Regions from separate parts of the Pantoea sp. At-9b genome, predicted to be linked through region 1. Evidence: riboswitches for the same ligand, from Rfam matches in the RefSeq annotation. Region 1 holds a riboswitch; each other region holds the start of a gene.
The links. A riboswitch is a leader RNA that binds a small molecule or an ion and turns the genes downstream of it on or off. The one in region 1 is predicted to bind thiamine pyrophosphate.
Positions count from the first base shown of each region.

Region 2: linked by a shared signal. The riboswitch ahead of thiB (thiamine ABC transporter substrate binding subunit) and the one ahead of thiC (phosphomethylpyrimidine synthase ThiC) in region 1 are both predicted to bind thiamine pyrophosphate.
Region 3: linked by a shared signal. The riboswitch ahead of PAT9B_RS21220 (FAD-dependent oxidoreductase) and the one ahead of thiC (phosphomethylpyrimidine synthase ThiC) in region 1 are both predicted to bind thiamine pyrophosphate.
Region 4: linked by a shared signal. The riboswitch ahead of thiM (hydroxyethylthiazole kinase) and the one ahead of thiC (phosphomethylpyrimidine synthase ThiC) in region 1 are both predicted to bind thiamine pyrophosphate.

Region 1 covers NC_014837.1:256,790-260,757, forward strand. The annotation lists gene thiC (phosphomethylpyrimidine synthase ThiC) at 1-1,648, opposite strand, end outside; TPP riboswitch at 1,726-1,826, opposite strand; gene PAT9B_RS01130 (Rsd/AlgQ family anti-sigma factor) at 1,915-2,421, opposite strand; gene nudC (NAD(+) diphosphatase) at 2,485-3,258, shown strand; gene hemE (uroporphyrinogen decarboxylase) at 3,298-3,968, shown strand, end outside.
Region 2 covers NC_014837.1:750,963-754,930, reverse strand. The annotation lists gene PAT9B_RS03315 (MFS transporter) at 1-239, opposite strand, end outside; gene sgrR (HTH-type transcriptional regulator SgrR) at 495-2,156, shown strand; TPP riboswitch at 2,192-2,289, shown strand; gene thiB (thiamine ABC transporter substrate binding subunit) at 2,337-3,323, shown strand; gene thiP (thiamine/thiamine pyrophosphate ABC transporter permease ThiP) at 3,299-3,968, shown strand, end outside.
Region 3 covers NC_014838.1:208,235-212,202, forward strand. The annotation lists gene iolG (inositol 2-dehydrogenase) at 1-256, opposite strand, end outside; gene PAT9B_RS21215 (LacI family DNA-binding transcriptional regulator) at 493-1,518, shown strand; TPP riboswitch at 1,750-1,869, shown strand; gene PAT9B_RS21220 (FAD-dependent oxidoreductase) at 1,998-2,942, shown strand; gene thiS (sulfur carrier protein ThiS) at 2,926-3,123, shown strand; gene PAT9B_RS21230 (thiazole synthase) at 3,126-3,893, shown strand; gene PAT9B_RS21235 (HesA/MoeB/ThiF family protein) at 3,896-3,968, shown strand, end outside.
Region 4 covers NC_014837.1:2,870,045-2,874,012, forward strand. The annotation lists gene fbaB (class I fructose-bisphosphate aldolase) at 1-262, opposite strand, end outside; gene thiD (bifunctional hydroxymethylpyrimidine kinase/phosphomethylpyrimidine kinase) at 410-1,210, opposite strand; gene thiM (hydroxyethylthiazole kinase) at 1,207-1,992, opposite strand; TPP riboswitch at 2,026-2,117, opposite strand; gene PAT9B_RS13215 (hypothetical protein) at 2,805-3,080, opposite strand; gene PAT9B_RS31130 (hypothetical protein) at 3,540-3,821, shown strand; gene PAT9B_RS13225 (DUF3606 domain-containing protein) at 3,883-3,968, opposite strand, start outside.

The sequences.
Region 1 (3,968 bases):
CCCAACGGAACTCGAACCGTGCTTTCGACATGGCGTTATCACGGATCTGGGCACCCGGATGGCCTTTCGCCAGATCGGCAGCATGTGCCGCGATTTTATAAGTGATCAGCCCCTGTTTCACATCTTCCTTATTGGGCAAACCCAGATGTTCTTTGGGGGTGACGTAACACAGCATCGCACAGCCGAACCAGCCAATCATCGCGGCACCAATACCGGAAGTGAAATGATCGTAGCCGGGGGCGATATCGGTGGTTAGCGGGCCGAGGGTATAGAACGGGGCTTCGTGACAATGTTCCAGTTGCTCCGTCATGTTGCGGCGAATCATCTGCATCGGCACATGGCCGGGGCCTTCGATCATCACCTGCACATCATACTCCCAGGCAATTTTTGTCAATTCACCCAGCGTGTGCAGTTCCGCAAACTGCGCTTCATCGTTGGCATCCTGAATGGATCCCGGGCGCAGGCCATCACCCAGCGACAGCGCAACATCATAAGCAGCGCAAATCTCACAGATTTCACGGAAATGCAGATACAGGAAGCTTTCCTGATGATGCGACAGGCACCACTTCGCCATGATCGAACCGCCACGCGACACGATGCCGGTCAGACGCTTTGCCGTCATCGGGACATAACGCAGCAGCACACCGGCATGGATGGTGAAGTAGTCAACGCCTTGTTCGGCCTGCTCCAGTAAGGTGTCACGGAAAATTTCCCAATTCAGGTCTTCCGCCACGCCGTTCACTTTCTCCAGCGCCTGATAAATGGGGACCGTACCAATCGGCACCGGGCTGTTACGCAAAATCCACTCGCGTGTTTCGTGGATATAACGGCCCGTCGACAGGTCCATCACCGTGTCGGCCCCCCAGCGGGTTGACCACACCAGTTTTTCTACTTCCTCTTCAATGGACGAACTGACCGCCGAGTTGCCGATGTTGGCATTCACTTTAACCAGAAAGTTACGGCCAATGATCATCGGCTCAGATTCAGGATGATTGATATTGGATGGGATGATGGCACGCCCTGCGGCAACTTCCTGGCGCACAAATTCGGCGGTGATATTCTCCGGCAGGTGCGCACCAAAGCTGTGGCCCGGATGCTGTTGTAGCAACACTTCGCCCCGGATACGCTCACGCCCCATGTTTTCACGCAGCGCAATAAACACCATTTCCGGGGTAATGATGCCCTGACGCGCATAATGCAACTGGGTCACGCGACGGCCCATTTTGGCGCGTCGTGGCTGGGGTAAATGCTCAAAACGCAGGTGATCCAGCCCCTCATCCGCCAGGCGCTGCTGCGTATAGCTGGAGCTGAGCTGGCCGATGGTTTCGCTGTCATCGCGTTCGGCGATCCAGCCGGCGCGCAACCGGGTCAGTCCCTGATGGACGTCGATGGTGGCATGCGGATCGCCATAAGCGCCCGCCGTGTCATACACCGGCACCGCTTCATTGGCTTCATACTGCGGGTTATCTTTGCTGCCCCCGATCAGGGTAGGGCTGAGCTGAATCTCACGCATTGGCACGCGAATATCATCACGACTGCCGGTGATCCAGATGCGTTGAGAATTGGGGAAGGCGGTGCCTTGCAATGAATCAATAAAGGCCTGCGCCTGGGCGCGTTGTTCACGACGAGAAGTTTTTGCAACAGACATAGCAAGTTTCCTGTAAATGATGGAAGTTGCTTGTCCGGAGTCCGGAAGGAGTAACAGAAACGGCGCAGGTGCCGGCTGTGATATTTACTCTTGTTCCCTTCGCAGGTACTAACCTGATCAGGTTCCGCGGATCCCGAATTAACGGTCTCAGCCCAAATGGGCACTCCGACAAGAAAATATTTACGGTGTTAGACCGTAAAATAAAAAAGCCCTCGTAGCATAGAAGGGCTTTTTACGAATAACAAGTCTTTTACAAATGCCGGATTCTACGCGGGACGCGCGATGATGCTTTCATTCGCTACCGGCGGGCGCGCCAACTGATTATCCCACGCCAGATGCACCAGCTTGTCTTCCAGCGTGAAACGCGACTCCAGCACTTCACCCACTTCAGACAGCGCCTGCTGGAAAGTGACACAGTTGTCGTCGGTGATAGCCTGTTGCAGATGACCATCATACAGCTGCATCATTCGTTCGGTATTTGCCTCCAGTAACGGATAAATCTGTGCGGCAGCAATCAGGGGGCTGTCGCCCTGCATCTCATTGATAATCCGCTCATAAATACTGAAGTGACCAACCGAAAGATAATCCACCAGGTTGTGACAAAACGCATCCAGCGCCTGCTCATCGAGAGCGCTTAACGCATCTTTTTTTGGCTTCATGCCAATCAACTGATAATAGTTAACCAACAGCTGACGACGCGCGCGTAACCATGAATCGACCAGTTCGTTACCGCTGCCTACACGCTCGGTCAGGTCATCTAACTGAGTAAGCATACGAGGCTCCATGTGGGTTATAGTGGTTCATTCTGCGAATAGACGCTAAGGATGACGATTTAAATGCAACGTGAGATCTCAAGCGTAGACGCTGGCTGGTGGATTGTCAGCCATGAACAAAAACTTTGGCTACCGCAGGGCGAGTTGCCGCATGGCACGGCAGAACAGTATGGTCTGGCGGGCAGTAGTGGCATGGTGATTGGTGAATGGCAGGGCGAAAACGTCTGGCTGATCCGTGAATCACGATCCGACAACATGGGCTCAGTACGTCAGTTGATCGACGAAGATGTCGGCCTGTTCCAGCTCGCCGGACGTGGTGTGCAACTGGCGGAGTTCTATCGGTCGCATCGCTGGTGCGGCTATTGCGGTCACGAAATGCATCTGAGCAAACGCGAGTTTGCCTGCCTGTGTAGTCACTGCCGTGAACGTTATTATCCGCAAATCGCGCCCTGCATCATTGTGGCGATTCGACGCGGTGACGAGATTTTGCTGGCGAATCACGCGAAGCATCGTAATAACGTTTACACCGTACTGGCCGGTTTTGTTGAGGTGGGGGAAACCCTCGAACAGGCGGTCGCGCGTGAGGTGATGGAAGAGAGCAACGTGCGGGTGAAAAACGTGCGTTACGTCACCTCACAACCCTGGCCCTTCCCGCATTCGCTGATGATGGCCTATATGGCGGAATACGAGGGCGGTGAGCTACAGCATGACGGCAAAGAACTGCTGGACGCCGGTTGGTTCCGCTACGATGCATTACCCTTATTACCACCGCCAGGGACCGTGGCGCGACGTCTGATTGAAGACACCGTTGCCCAGTGTCGCGCCAGCGCGATGTGAAAATGCTACACTGGCGTCCTGTCAGTGAGAGAGCCAATTATGAGTGAACTGAAGAACGATCGTTATTTGCGTGCCCTGTTACGTCAGCCGGTGGATGTCACCCCGGTGTGGATGATGCGACAAGCCGGGCGTTATCTGCCGGAATATAAAGCCACACGCGCTCAGGCCGGTGATTTTATGTCGCTGTGTAAAAATGCTGAGTTGGCGTGCGAAGTCACGCTGCAACCGCTGCGCCGCTATGCGCTGGATGCGGCTATCCTCTTCAGCGATATCCTCACCATCCCGGATGCCATGGGGTTGGGCCTGTACTTTGAAACGGGTGAAGGCCCACGTTTTTCTCACCCGATTACCTGCCGCGCCGATGTCGACAAACTACCGGTGCCCGACCCGGAGCAGGAGCTGGGTTACGTGATGAATGCGGTGCGTACCATTCGTCATAACCTCAAAGGCGAAGTGCCGCTGATTGGGTTCTCTGGTAGCCCGTGGACGCTGGCAACCTATATGGTTGAAGGCGGCAGCAGCAAGGCTTTCACCAAAATCAAAAAGATGATGTACGCCGAGCCGCAAACGCTACATGCGTTGCTGGATAAGCTGGCTGATAGCGTGATCCTCTATCTGAACGCGCAGATCAAAGCCGGTGCGCAATCGATCATGGTGTTCGACACCTGGGGTGGCGTGCTGACCGGACGTGATTACCGTGAGTTCTCGCT
Region 2 (3,968 bases), 490 kb from region 1:
CGCCGGTCACCCTGGCTGTCAGATCGCTTTGCCACCAGCAGGCTGATAACGATGCCGGCAATTGCATTGACGGTAAAAAACAGTCCGACCCAGAACGGTCGCACCTGCACCTCACGCGTCAGAAACAGGCTCAGCGTCGGAGCCTGTAAAGCACCGGCCACGCCAACCATAAAGGAGACGGCCATAAAAGCCAGATAAACCGGGTTGAGGAACGGCTTACGCGATAACAGCGATTTCATGCAGAAATCCCTTTGCGGATTTAATCGGGGGAAAAAAATGAGGGTAGAAGATTCCACAGCAAGACGAAAAAAGCCAGCAGAGAACACACTGCTGGCGGTGAAATTGCACCCTACTCAGAAAAGGTTCCACGTCGGCGGAACCGCTGGCAGAGCGCCATTCATGACTGAATGCCTCCCGCTCTTCCATTGCAGTCTACTATGCCTCTAATATGGGGCAGGAAAAACTGAGCGATTAAGAGAAGGAGTTCCCCTTTTATGTCCTCTTCACGGTTACAACAGCAATTTATCCGCCTGTGGCAAAGCTGCCAGGGTCAGGATCAGGAAACCACCCTGAGCGATCTGGCGGAATTGCTGCATTGCTCACGCCGTCATATGCGTAACCTGTTGAATGCCATGCAGGATGCAGGCTGGCTAATCTGGCAGGCCGAAGCCGGGCGTGGTAAACGCTCGACGCTGAGTTTTTGCTACACCGGCCTGGCCTTGCAGCAGCAACGTGCGGAAGATTTACTGGAACAGGATCGCATCGAACAACTGGTGCAACTGGTGGGCGACAAAAATCAGGTGCGACAAATGATTGCAGCCCACCTCGGCCGCAGCTTTCGTCAGGGTAAGCATATCCTGCGCGTCCTTTACTATCGCCCGCTCCCCAACCTGCTGCCTGGCTCCCCACTGCGCCGATCTGAAACCCATCTGGCGCGGCAAATCTTCAGTGGCCTGACCCGGGTAAATGAGGAAAAGGGGGAAATCGAACCCGATATCGCTCACCATTGGCAACAGACATCGCCGCTGCACTGGCGTTTCTTCCTGCGTCCGGCGATTCGCTTTCACCATGGGCGCGAGCTGGAGATGGAGGATGTCATCAGCTCACTGGAACGCCTGCGCAGCCAGCCGCTGTTTTCGCATCTCGCAAAACTGCACTCCCCTGCGCCCTGGACGCTGGATATCCAACTGACGCAACCCGATAACTGGCTGCCGTGGCTACTCGGTAGCGTCAGCGCGATGATCCTGCCGCGCGAATGGCAAACCCTGCGCGACTTCGCCCGACAACCGATTGGCACCGGCCCCTACAGCGTGGTGCGCAATCAGCAAAGTCAGCTCAAGATCGCCGCCTTTGATGACTACTTCGGCTACCGCGCGCTGATTGACGATGTCTCAATTTGGGTGCTGCCGGAAATCAGCGATGAACTGGTGTATGCCGGGGTAAAATTGCAGGGCGAAACCGCCGATGAAAAATCGGAAGAGAGTCGTCTCGAAGAGGGTTGCTATTTTCTGCTGTTTGACCAGCGTTCAGAACAGGGGCGTGATGCCCATTTCCGCCGTTGGGTCAGCTATCTGTTCAACCCCATCGCCCTGCTCAACAATGCCGGAGTGGGTTATCAACGCTACTGGTTCCCGGCGTATGGCCTGCTGCCGCGCTGGCACCATCGCCGCGATCTGACCGCCGTCAGTAAACCCGAGAACCTGAAACAACTGACCATCAGTTGGTACAGCCACCATGTCGAGCATGAGGGGATTGCCAATGCGCTGCGCCCGCTACTGGCCGCGCAGGGCGTCGAGCTGATCACTCGCGAACTGAGCTACGAAACCTGGTTTAATGGCGAGGGTGAGAGCGATATCTGGCTCGGAAGCGTCAACTTCACCCTGCCGCTGGATTACTCGTTGTTCGCCCAGTTGTATGAATTGCCGTTGATGCAGCAGTGCATCCCGATTGACTGGCAAAGCGCGGCTGAACGCTGGCGCGAAAAAACGCTGCCGCTGGCGGAATGGGGGAAACAGTTGGTGGACAGTGACTACCTGCATCCGCTGTTCCATCACTGGCTATTGCTGGAAGGACAGCGCAGTATGCGCGGCGTGCGCATGAATACGCTCGGCTGGTTTGACTTTAAATCCGCCTGGTTTGCTCCGCCGGAGTTGTGAACCTTTCGCCCCGACCCGGAAATGTCTAGAATGAGCCGTTCTCAACGGGGTGCCCTGCGTTACAGGGGCTGAGAGAGACCCGTCGAACCTGATCCGGTTAATACCGGCGTAGGGATTTGAGATGCCTCACTGCTCAGATCCTTTGCGACTCAACCTTATCTTCTCCTCAAGGAGCGCAAAGTGTTTAAAAAAGTTCTGCCCGTGCTGTTACTGGTCGCTGCCCCGGCACTGGCTGCCAAACCGGTCCTGACCGTCTACACCTACGATTCGTTCTCCGCCGATTGGGGCCCCGGCCCTGCCGTCCAAAAAGCCTTCGAAGCCCAATGCGGCTGCGAACTGAAATATGTCGCGCTGGAAGATGGCGTGTCACTGCTCAATCGCGTGCGGATGGAAGGCAAAAACAGCAAAGCGGATATCGTGCTGGGCCTCGATAACAACCTGGTACAGGCAGCAGAAAAAACCGGCCTGTTTGCCAAAAGCAAGGTGGATACCCGCGCACTCCAGTTACCGGACGGCTGGCACAATGACACCTTTATCCCGTTCGACTATGGTTACTTCGCCTTTGTCTATGACAAAAACAAACTGCAAAACCCACCGAAAAGCCTGAAAGAACTGGTCGAAAGCCCGGAAAAATGGCGGGTGATCTACGAAGATCCGCGCACCAGTACCCCAGGTCTCGGCCTGCTGCTGTGGATGCAAAAGGTCTATGGCGACCAGGCACCGGAAGCCTGGCAGAAACTGGCGCAGAAAACCGTCACCGTCACCAAAGGCTGGAGCGAAGCCTATGGCCTGTTCCTGAAAGGCGAAGGCGACCTGGTGCTGAGCTATACCACCTCTCCGGCCTATCACATCATCGAAGAGAAGAAAGAAAATTACGCGGCGGCCCCGTTCAGCGAAGGCCACTATATGCAGGTTGAAGTGGCGGCGCAGCTCGCCAGCAGCAAACAACCGCAGCTGGCGCAGCAATTTATGCAGTTTATGGTCAGCCCGGCCTTCCAGCAGACCATCCCGACCGGCAACTGGATGTATCCGGTGATTAAGAGCGATCTGCCTGCCGGTTATCAGACACTGCACATCCCGCAAACGGCGCTGCAATATAGCCCGGCGGACGTTGCCGAACATCGCGCCGCCTGGATTAGTGCATGGCAACGCGCCGTCAGCCGTTAATTCCCGGCTGGCTGCTACCCGGCAGTTTCACCGCGCTGCTGTTATGCGCGGTGGCGCTGCTGGCGTTTGGCGCGCTGCTGATGTCAGCCCCCATCGGCGACTGGCGCGCCCTGCTCAGCGATGACTATCTGCATCATGTGCTGGCGTTCTCCTTCTGGCAGGCCTTGTTGTCGGCGCTATTCTCGGTGATTCCCGCCATCCCGCTGGCACGCGCCCTGTACCGGCGGCGTTTTCCCGGTCGCAATCTGCTGTTGCGCCTGTGCGCCATGACGCTGGTGCTGCCGGTGCTGGTGGCGGTATTTGGCCTGCTGAGCGTCTATGGCCGCAGCGGCTGGCTGGCGCAGTTATGCAGCATGGTGGGCATCGATTATCACTTCTCACCCTATGGGCTTCAGGGCATTCTGCTGGCACACGTGTTCTTTAATCTGCCGCTGGCGACACGCATGCTGTTGCAGGCGCTGGAGAGCATTCCGGGCGAACAGCGTCAGTTGGCGGCACAGCTTGGTTTGCGCGGCTGGAACCTGTTCCATTTACTGGAATGGCCGTGGCTGCGGCGACAAATTTTGCCCACCGCCGCGCTGATTTTTATGTTGTGCTTTGCCAGTTTCGCCACCGTGCTGGCACTGGGTGGTGGCCCGCAGGCCA
Region 3 (3,968 bases), on a different replicon from region 1:
TGTTCGCGCGCGCTGCCGCTTCAATCAAATCGGCATGGGTGTTGGTCGCGCTACAAATCGCCACCAAATCGATACTGCTGTCTGCCAGGATGGTCGCGAGGTCAGCAACTGTCGCGCCATATTTCTCCGCCAGCGCCGTCGCTGCCGGGGCATAGACATCCATGACATACGCCAGCCGACATTGCGGGTGGGCGGCGATATTACCTGCGTGGATCTGGCCGATACGACCGGCTCCCAATAAAGCGACATTCAACATGGGTTGTTCCTCGGGGATAGAAAGGCAGTGGCGCTATTAATCGACACGGGTGCAGATCAAGTCAAAACAAAGCCCCGGCGGCATGATGAATTGATGAGGCAGATCACATGAATTTTTGAGGTGATAAACCTCAAAATCCGACAATGTGATTGATTTCATGTGGTTGATTGGTTTTGCTTTTTGCCCGGATGAACCGATACTGTTTGCCTGTGAGGTTAATGACATCAGGACAGGCCATGAAACAACATCACTGGAAATCGCCGTCGATCAAACACATCGCGCAGGAAGCCAGGGTCAGTCCCGCCACCGTTGATCGGGTACTGAACGGGCGCGAAGGTGTGCGAGACGTGACGCGCAAAAAAGTGGAAAGCGCAATGGCGCGGCTGGGGCTGAACGCAGTAACCGGCGGCACCGTTGCCAACCGAACGCGCATTGCCATTATTTGCGAGTCGGGTTCCAGCTTTCTTAGCCAACTGGAACGCCAGGCACGCGCCGCGATCGGTGATCATCCCCAGCTCCATTTCAGCCTCGATACCGTGCCAAATGTGCAATTCAACGCTGAGCGCTTCAGCCAGCTGATTACCCGCCGAGCTGCCGAATGCAGCGGCATCATTCTGGTCTGCCGCGACGAGGTAAAAATTAATCGTGCGGTCAAGGCGGCAATTGATGATGGCGTGCCGGTCATTTGCCTGACCAGCGACCTACCCAACTCGCGACGTACTGCCTATGTCGGGATCGATCAGGTCGCTGCCGGAGCGACGGCGGGCTGGTTTATGGGCCGGATGCTGCCCGCGCAGCAGCCAGGTCACATTCTGCTGATCTGTAGCTCGACCTATCGAACCCAGGAGGAGCGCGAGATTGGTTTTCGCCGTGTGCTGCGCGAGGCATTTCCCTGGTTGACGATTCGCGACCGGGTCAATATCAACGACGAAGCGGAAACCGCCTATCTCAGCGTGAAAAAGTGGCTGGAACGGGGCAATCCGCTGGCTGGCATTTACAACACCGCAGGCGGTAACGAAGGAGTGGCGCGGGCGCTGACTGATTTTGGCGTTAAGGATCAGGTGATGTTTATCGGCCATGAACTGAGTGAATCGAGCCGCTTGCTGCTGGAAAACGGCACCATGGATTTGGTGCTCGGCCATGATATTCGGCGTGAGATCGATCTTTGCCTCGCCATGTTGCAGCAACCGGGCAGAGGCCAGTTGTTCAATGATATCAAAATCCCGTTGCTCATCTGGCATCGCTATTCCTATTTTGCCTGACGCTTCAGGGGCAAAACACCACCCATAAAATAATCACGCCGAACACGCACACCAGAATGGCTGAAATGATTGAATCAGCACACATAATTTATCTGCCGGATTTCAGGATGAAGAGAGGAGATTACACGCAAATCGTGGAGAAAAATGGATGAACCTGAAACAGGGAATTTTTAAAGGTTAGGCTTTGTTGCCGGGCTTACACTTGACGTAGCCTGGCTGCTGCAATACAAATAGACGCGTCGGGGGAGTCTCGCCTAAGAGACTGAGAGGCTAAAAGCGCACTGCGCGGCTTAGCGACCCTTTGAACCTGACCCAGTTGATACTGGCGTAGGAAGACTGACAGCCTGCCATTCTGGCTGTCTGACATCGGGACGTTTTTCCGTTGCGCGTGTCATTTCCCTCCTCCTGTATCCCGGGTCTCAGTGCGAAAACTGAGAGGCCGATGTGAATTTTCCCTTTTATGTTACGGAATACCCGCTATGAGCCGCTGGTCTGTCCTCGGTGGCGGTGTTGCGGGCCTGTGCGTGGCGACCTTACTCGCTGAACGCGGTGAACAGCTTGAAGTGATCAGCGATGAGTCGCGCCCGCCCGCTTCTTGGTTTGCCGGTGGCATGTTGGCACCCTGGTGTGAAGCAGAGAGCGCACCACGCGCTGTTATCGACCTGGGCCAGCAGGCTGCCGCCTGGTGGCAGCAGCGCGTCAGCAGCGTTGAACATCAGGGCACGCTGGTGGTGGCTCCGCCACGCGATAGCCAGGAACTGAGTCGTTTTGCACGCATGACCGAGCAACATCAATGGATTGACCCGGCAGAGGTGGAACCGGCCCTTGCCGGGCGCTTTGCCCGTGGTCTGTTTTTTGCGCGCGAAGCCCATCTCGATCCTCGCCTGGCGCTGGTGGAAATGCGTGAGAAATTGCAGCAGCGTGGGGTGGCTTTCCACCACGGGAAACCAACCGGGCAGGTGATTGACTGCCGGGGAATTCATGCCGCAGCGGCATTGCCACGCTTGCGGGCGGTGCGGGGTGAAATGCTGATTTTGCACAGCGATGACGTGCGCTTCTCGCGACCGATCCGCCTGCTGCATCCGCGCTTTCCCTGTTACCTGGTACCGCGTCGCGCGGGGCATTTTATGCTCGGTGCCACCATGGTTGAGAGCCACGATGCCAGCCCGATCAGCGCCCGCGCGATGATGGAGCTGCTTAGCGCGGCTTATGCCATCCACCCGGCGTTGGCCGAAGCGCGCATCGTTGAAAGTGCCAGCGGTTTGCGTCCGGCTTACCCGGCGAATCTGCCGGAAATCCACTATCAAAACGGTACGTTTTACCTCAACGGTATGTATCGCCACGGCTTCCTGCTGGCCCCGCTGCTGGCGGAGCAACTGATGCTGCGTTTAACCTCGGAACCCCTTCATGAATATTCAGCTTAATGGCCGCCCGGTGCTGACGGCGGCCCGTACCCTGAGTGAGTTGCTGCGCGAACAGCAAATTGACGCGGCCTGCGTGGCAACGGCCTTCAACGGCCATTTTGTACCCAAAACCCAGTACGACAGCCAGCAACTGGAAGAAGGCTGTCAACTGGAAGTGCTATCACCGATGCAGGGGGGTTAACGATGTTTTATGGCTTTGAACCGCAATCACGCTTCCTGCTGGGCACCGCAGGTTATCCCTCTCCGGCGATTTTACAGCAGGCGATTGCGGCGGCTGGCAGCGAAATCATTACCGTCAGCCTGCGACGTGAAGGGGCTGCGGGTATGGCTTTCCGCGAACTGCTGACGCAGCTCGACTTACGCGTGTTGCCGAATACCGCCGGATGCCACACGGTGCAGGAAGCCGTGACCACGGCGCAGATGGCCCGCGAATTGTTTAACACCCCGTGGATCAAGCTGGAGGTGATTGGCCATGCTGATACGTTGCAACCTGATCCTTTCGCGCTGGTGGAAGCGGCCCGCATCTTGTGTGCTGATGGTTTTCAGGTGTTCCCCTATACCACCGAGGATCTGATTGTCGGTGAAAAATTGCTTGAGGCGGGTTGTGAAGTCCTGATGCCGTGGGGCGCGCCGATTGGTTCCGGGCAGGGGCTGCGTAACATTGAAGGCCTGCGGGCCATGCGCGCCTGGTTCAGCGATGTTCCGCTGATTATCGATGCCGGTATCGGTGCGCCATCGCAGGCGGCGCAGGCGATGGAGCTGGGCTTTGATGCCATTCTGCTCAATACCGCAGTGGCAAAAGCGGGCGATCCAGTGCGGATGGCCGGGGCATTCCGCCAGGCAATCGAAGCCGGCAACGCCGCGTACCACGGGGGGCTGATGGAGCGGCGCGATATGGCTGCCGCCTCCACGCCGATCTTTGGTCTGGCGACCTTTGGCGGGGGACAGTAACGATGGATCGCTATCAACGTCAGATGATGTTGCCGGAAATCGGCGAGCAGGGCCAGCAGCGACTGAGCCAGGCGC
Region 4 (3,968 bases), 1.8 Mb from region 1:
TGGCAGCAAACGACGCTCCTGCGGAGTGTTCAACCCCCTGGTCCACCGGCAGGATCGACAGATAGCCAGTGCCCGCCAGACGGCCAGTGTTGTACAGCGTTTGCATATTACGTAATACAACAGGAGAACGATTGTTATCGGTCATGACGCGATCAACATAATCCGCGCCCGGCAAATAAAGGCTTTCCGCTGGAATGGTCATGCAGCGATGTTGAAGAAGGCTATCCGCTTCTTTGCCCAATAACTGAACGATGTCCGTCATACTAGCTCCTGATAAATGGCTGGATTGGAACCGGCACCTGCCGATTCGCCCCCAACAGCCTGGACCGGGATACGCCAGACTGGCAAATTGCTGACTCCATTTTTCAGACAGATGCGCAGGCAAAAAATGGCAATTGGGCGTTACGCCCTACCACCAACGATGAAAATGGTGCACCGGCCCAATACCTTTTCCTACCTCCAGAGCATCCGCATGCAGTAGCGCTTGCTGCAACCACGCCTTGGCCTCGGACACTGTCGCCGCCCAGTCATCATGCCGCGGACGCAAGGCCGCCAGCGCAGCTGACAGCGAACAACCGGTGCCGTGCGTGTGGCGAGTGTTGACACGCGGCGCGGTAAAACGCTGGCGTCCGTTGCGGGTGATGAGCCAGTCCGGACTCTCAGCATCACTCAGATGTCCTCCCTTCATCAGTACCGCTTCACAGCCGAGATCGAGCAATGCATCGCCCTGCATCAGCATCGTCTTCTCATCCTGCGCCACGCTGCGGCCAAGCAATGCCGCGGCTTCCGGTAAATTCGGGGTGATCAGCGAGACCTGCGGTAGCAACAACTCACGCAGGCTGGCGATGGCATCGGGTGACAACAACGCGTCACCGCTTTTGGCAATCATAACGGTGTCGAGGACCACAAACGGCAGGCTGGCACGCTTCAGCTTGTCAGCGACAATCTCCACCACCGCCGTTTCCGCCAGCATACCGATTTTCGCACTGTCGATGCGCACATCATCAAGCACCGAATCCAACTGCGCGCCGACAAAAGCCGGGTCGATACGATATACCGCCTGCACACCACAGGTGTTCTGCGCCACCAGCGCGGTGATCACGCTGGTGCCATAAGCGCCTAATGCCGAGAACGCTTTGAGATCAGCCTGAATGCCTGCACCACCACTGGGATCGGTGCCGGCAATGGTCAGGGCGTTGATCTGTTTCATGGTGCCACCTCCAGCGTCCACAACTGATCAAGAAAAGCGGCCACAAAGCTGCCTGGTCCCTGCGCCTGATGAGCCGCCCTTTCACCGGCCAGCGACATCACGCGGCAGGCGGCCGCCACATGCTGCAAACGATCGCCCGGCAGACTGGCGAACGCCGCCACCACCGCCGACAGTGCACAGCCCGTTCCCACGACACGTGTCATTAATGCGCTACCGCCAGGAATGGCAAAGGTATGCTGACCATCAGTGACGTAATCCACCTCCCCGGTAACCGCCACGATGCAGTGGTAATCGCTTGCCAACTGTTGCGCGGCACTCAGTGCGGCATCAGCCTGATGCAAACTGTCAACGCCGCGTCCACCCGCCGCCTGGTTTGCCAGAGCAAGAATCTCCGATGCATTGCCACGAATAGCCGCCGGTTGCTGGTTTAACAGCTGCTGGCAAAATTCGGTGCGCAAGGTTAACGCACCGACAGCAACCGGATCGAGCGTCCAGGGTGTAGCGGCACGATTTGCCGCCTCAACCGCGGCCAGCATAGCGATGCTGCGCTCGCGTGTCAGAGTACCAACATTGATGAGCAAAGCATCAGCAACAGCGCTGAACTGCGCGGCCTCCTCGACGTCGATCACCATGGCGGGTGAAGCACGTAACGCCAGCAGCACATTGGCGGTAAACGTCTGCACCACGTCATTGGTCATGCAGTGCACTAAGGGCGCATGCTGATGGAGTAATTGAAGTGACTGCGCGAGCTGCGCGGAGGAAAGAAGGTTAGGGTGTTTCATAAGGCTCCCAACCGGCGATCAAGAAGGCGAATGCGGTCAGGCATCTGACTTCCCTACGCTGGCATTAATCCAGATCAGGTTCGAAGGGTATTTCTCAGCCGTAAACGGCACCCCTAGTCATTGAGTAAAGCAACACTCTCTTTACTTTTATCAAGAATAAGGGAAATGCGACTGGCAAAGCAAGCTTACCTGACCGGATTCATTTTCTCGCAGCACAGAAAGGCGCAAATAACTGCTGGGTAATTGTATTAAGTTAAAACCACCGGGCCAACCATAACCCGTTCTCTGCAAATGATGATTAAGTTTTCTCAAGGTTACAATTAACAGAGATCCGTTATCCTAAAATTCTTACTCACCCGAAACACTGATGCTCTTCCGGTACGCCGGACTTCGACCAGTCCAATGTAGATAAGCGGCCTCAGATGGATGTTAGCCCAACTTGCAGAATACCCCAGTGCGCTACCAATTTGTTTCTGTGTAAAGAAAAAACACCCTTCTTGTTTTTTGTCAGCACAGACCTCTCGTACTGCGCCAGTCAAATAAATTAATATTCTCAGGCTTCCGGAAGATATCGTCCTGTACTTCCCATTCTCAACATTAGTCACTATCATCTTTTGCACCATAGCGTCGCTATAAAACAACAATCAATCCCTTATATAAAAACCATTGCAACCACCACACCAAACCCATACAAAACAATAAATTAAAAAAACTCACCACATCAAAGATCCAACGCCACCCATATAGCATTGAAGAAAGCCAGGATGCAGCAATCATTAAATGTGACAAGATAGAATATCAAAGCAATTAAATCAGAACCCCAGCCATTTCTGAACAAAAGGCCAGGAAACACCCGTAGCCAAAATAGAAAAAATATGTAAAGCCAACCTTGATATCTCTCCTCCCTTAACCGGGGCGGAAGAAAACTCTGCCTGATGCTTAATTCTTCTGATTCTCTCTATTTCATCAGAGATCGCTGCCGAGGAGTTCTCCAATTTAAATAGCTGCTTTCTGAGCTCTTCGCGAGAACTGTGTTTGTTAACCCGTAACCTTTCCAGCGAAATCAACACATTGATAACTTTATTCATTTTTAATATTTCATCATTTCAACTTCGATATGATTACAAAATTAAAAGCGCTACCGTCTTTTTATTGCTCCTTTCGCTTGTCACATCTCATTTTCTTAATATGACAACCTGAGTAATTAACAGCATGATGAATTTGCATGTTTTCAGGAAATGATTCAATAAATCGACGCTGCTGTTCTGTCAACAACCAACCATCCTGGCACCAGGACGGGGACTTGCGGTTCTCTTCTTCCACACCATCTTCCCTATCACTCCTTGGAATCAAGGTACTGCACAAATCGCAATGTAAAATATTGAAATGTCAATACATAAATGTGTAAATTTTATAAAAATGAAATAAATTCATGATGTTACAAATGATCGTTATTCTCGATCATTTTTCAATTATTGATCGAAAATATTGATTAGTCAATTTTAAAGGTTCATTATCAGCTTGTTACACAGGGAATGAGGGACAGTATGAACATAGGATTTATTGCAGAACCGATAGTCAATATTGATGAAAAATTACTCGGCATAGAACTCCTGACCCGCCTGGTTTCGGATGAGAAAAGGCCATTGAATCCAGAAGTTGTGATTTCATCATGGGATTTGAGCAACACACGAACCCTATTAAATCAACAGTGTGCCGTCATCGAGAACCGGCTGCATATGGAAGCATTAAAAGTTGCCCAGATATGGGGACTGCAAGGCTACCTGTTTAAGTCTGTGCCATTTCATCAGATTGAAAACTTAACCTGAAAAACCATAAGTAATAAAAAACCCCGCAGAACGGGGTTAGTCAGATACCGGGACAGGAGACTTAATTACGCAAATACTGATTCAGATACTGCTTAACTTTCTCAGTACCATTACCGACGTTTGCAACCGCGGTGCGTAATTGTGTCG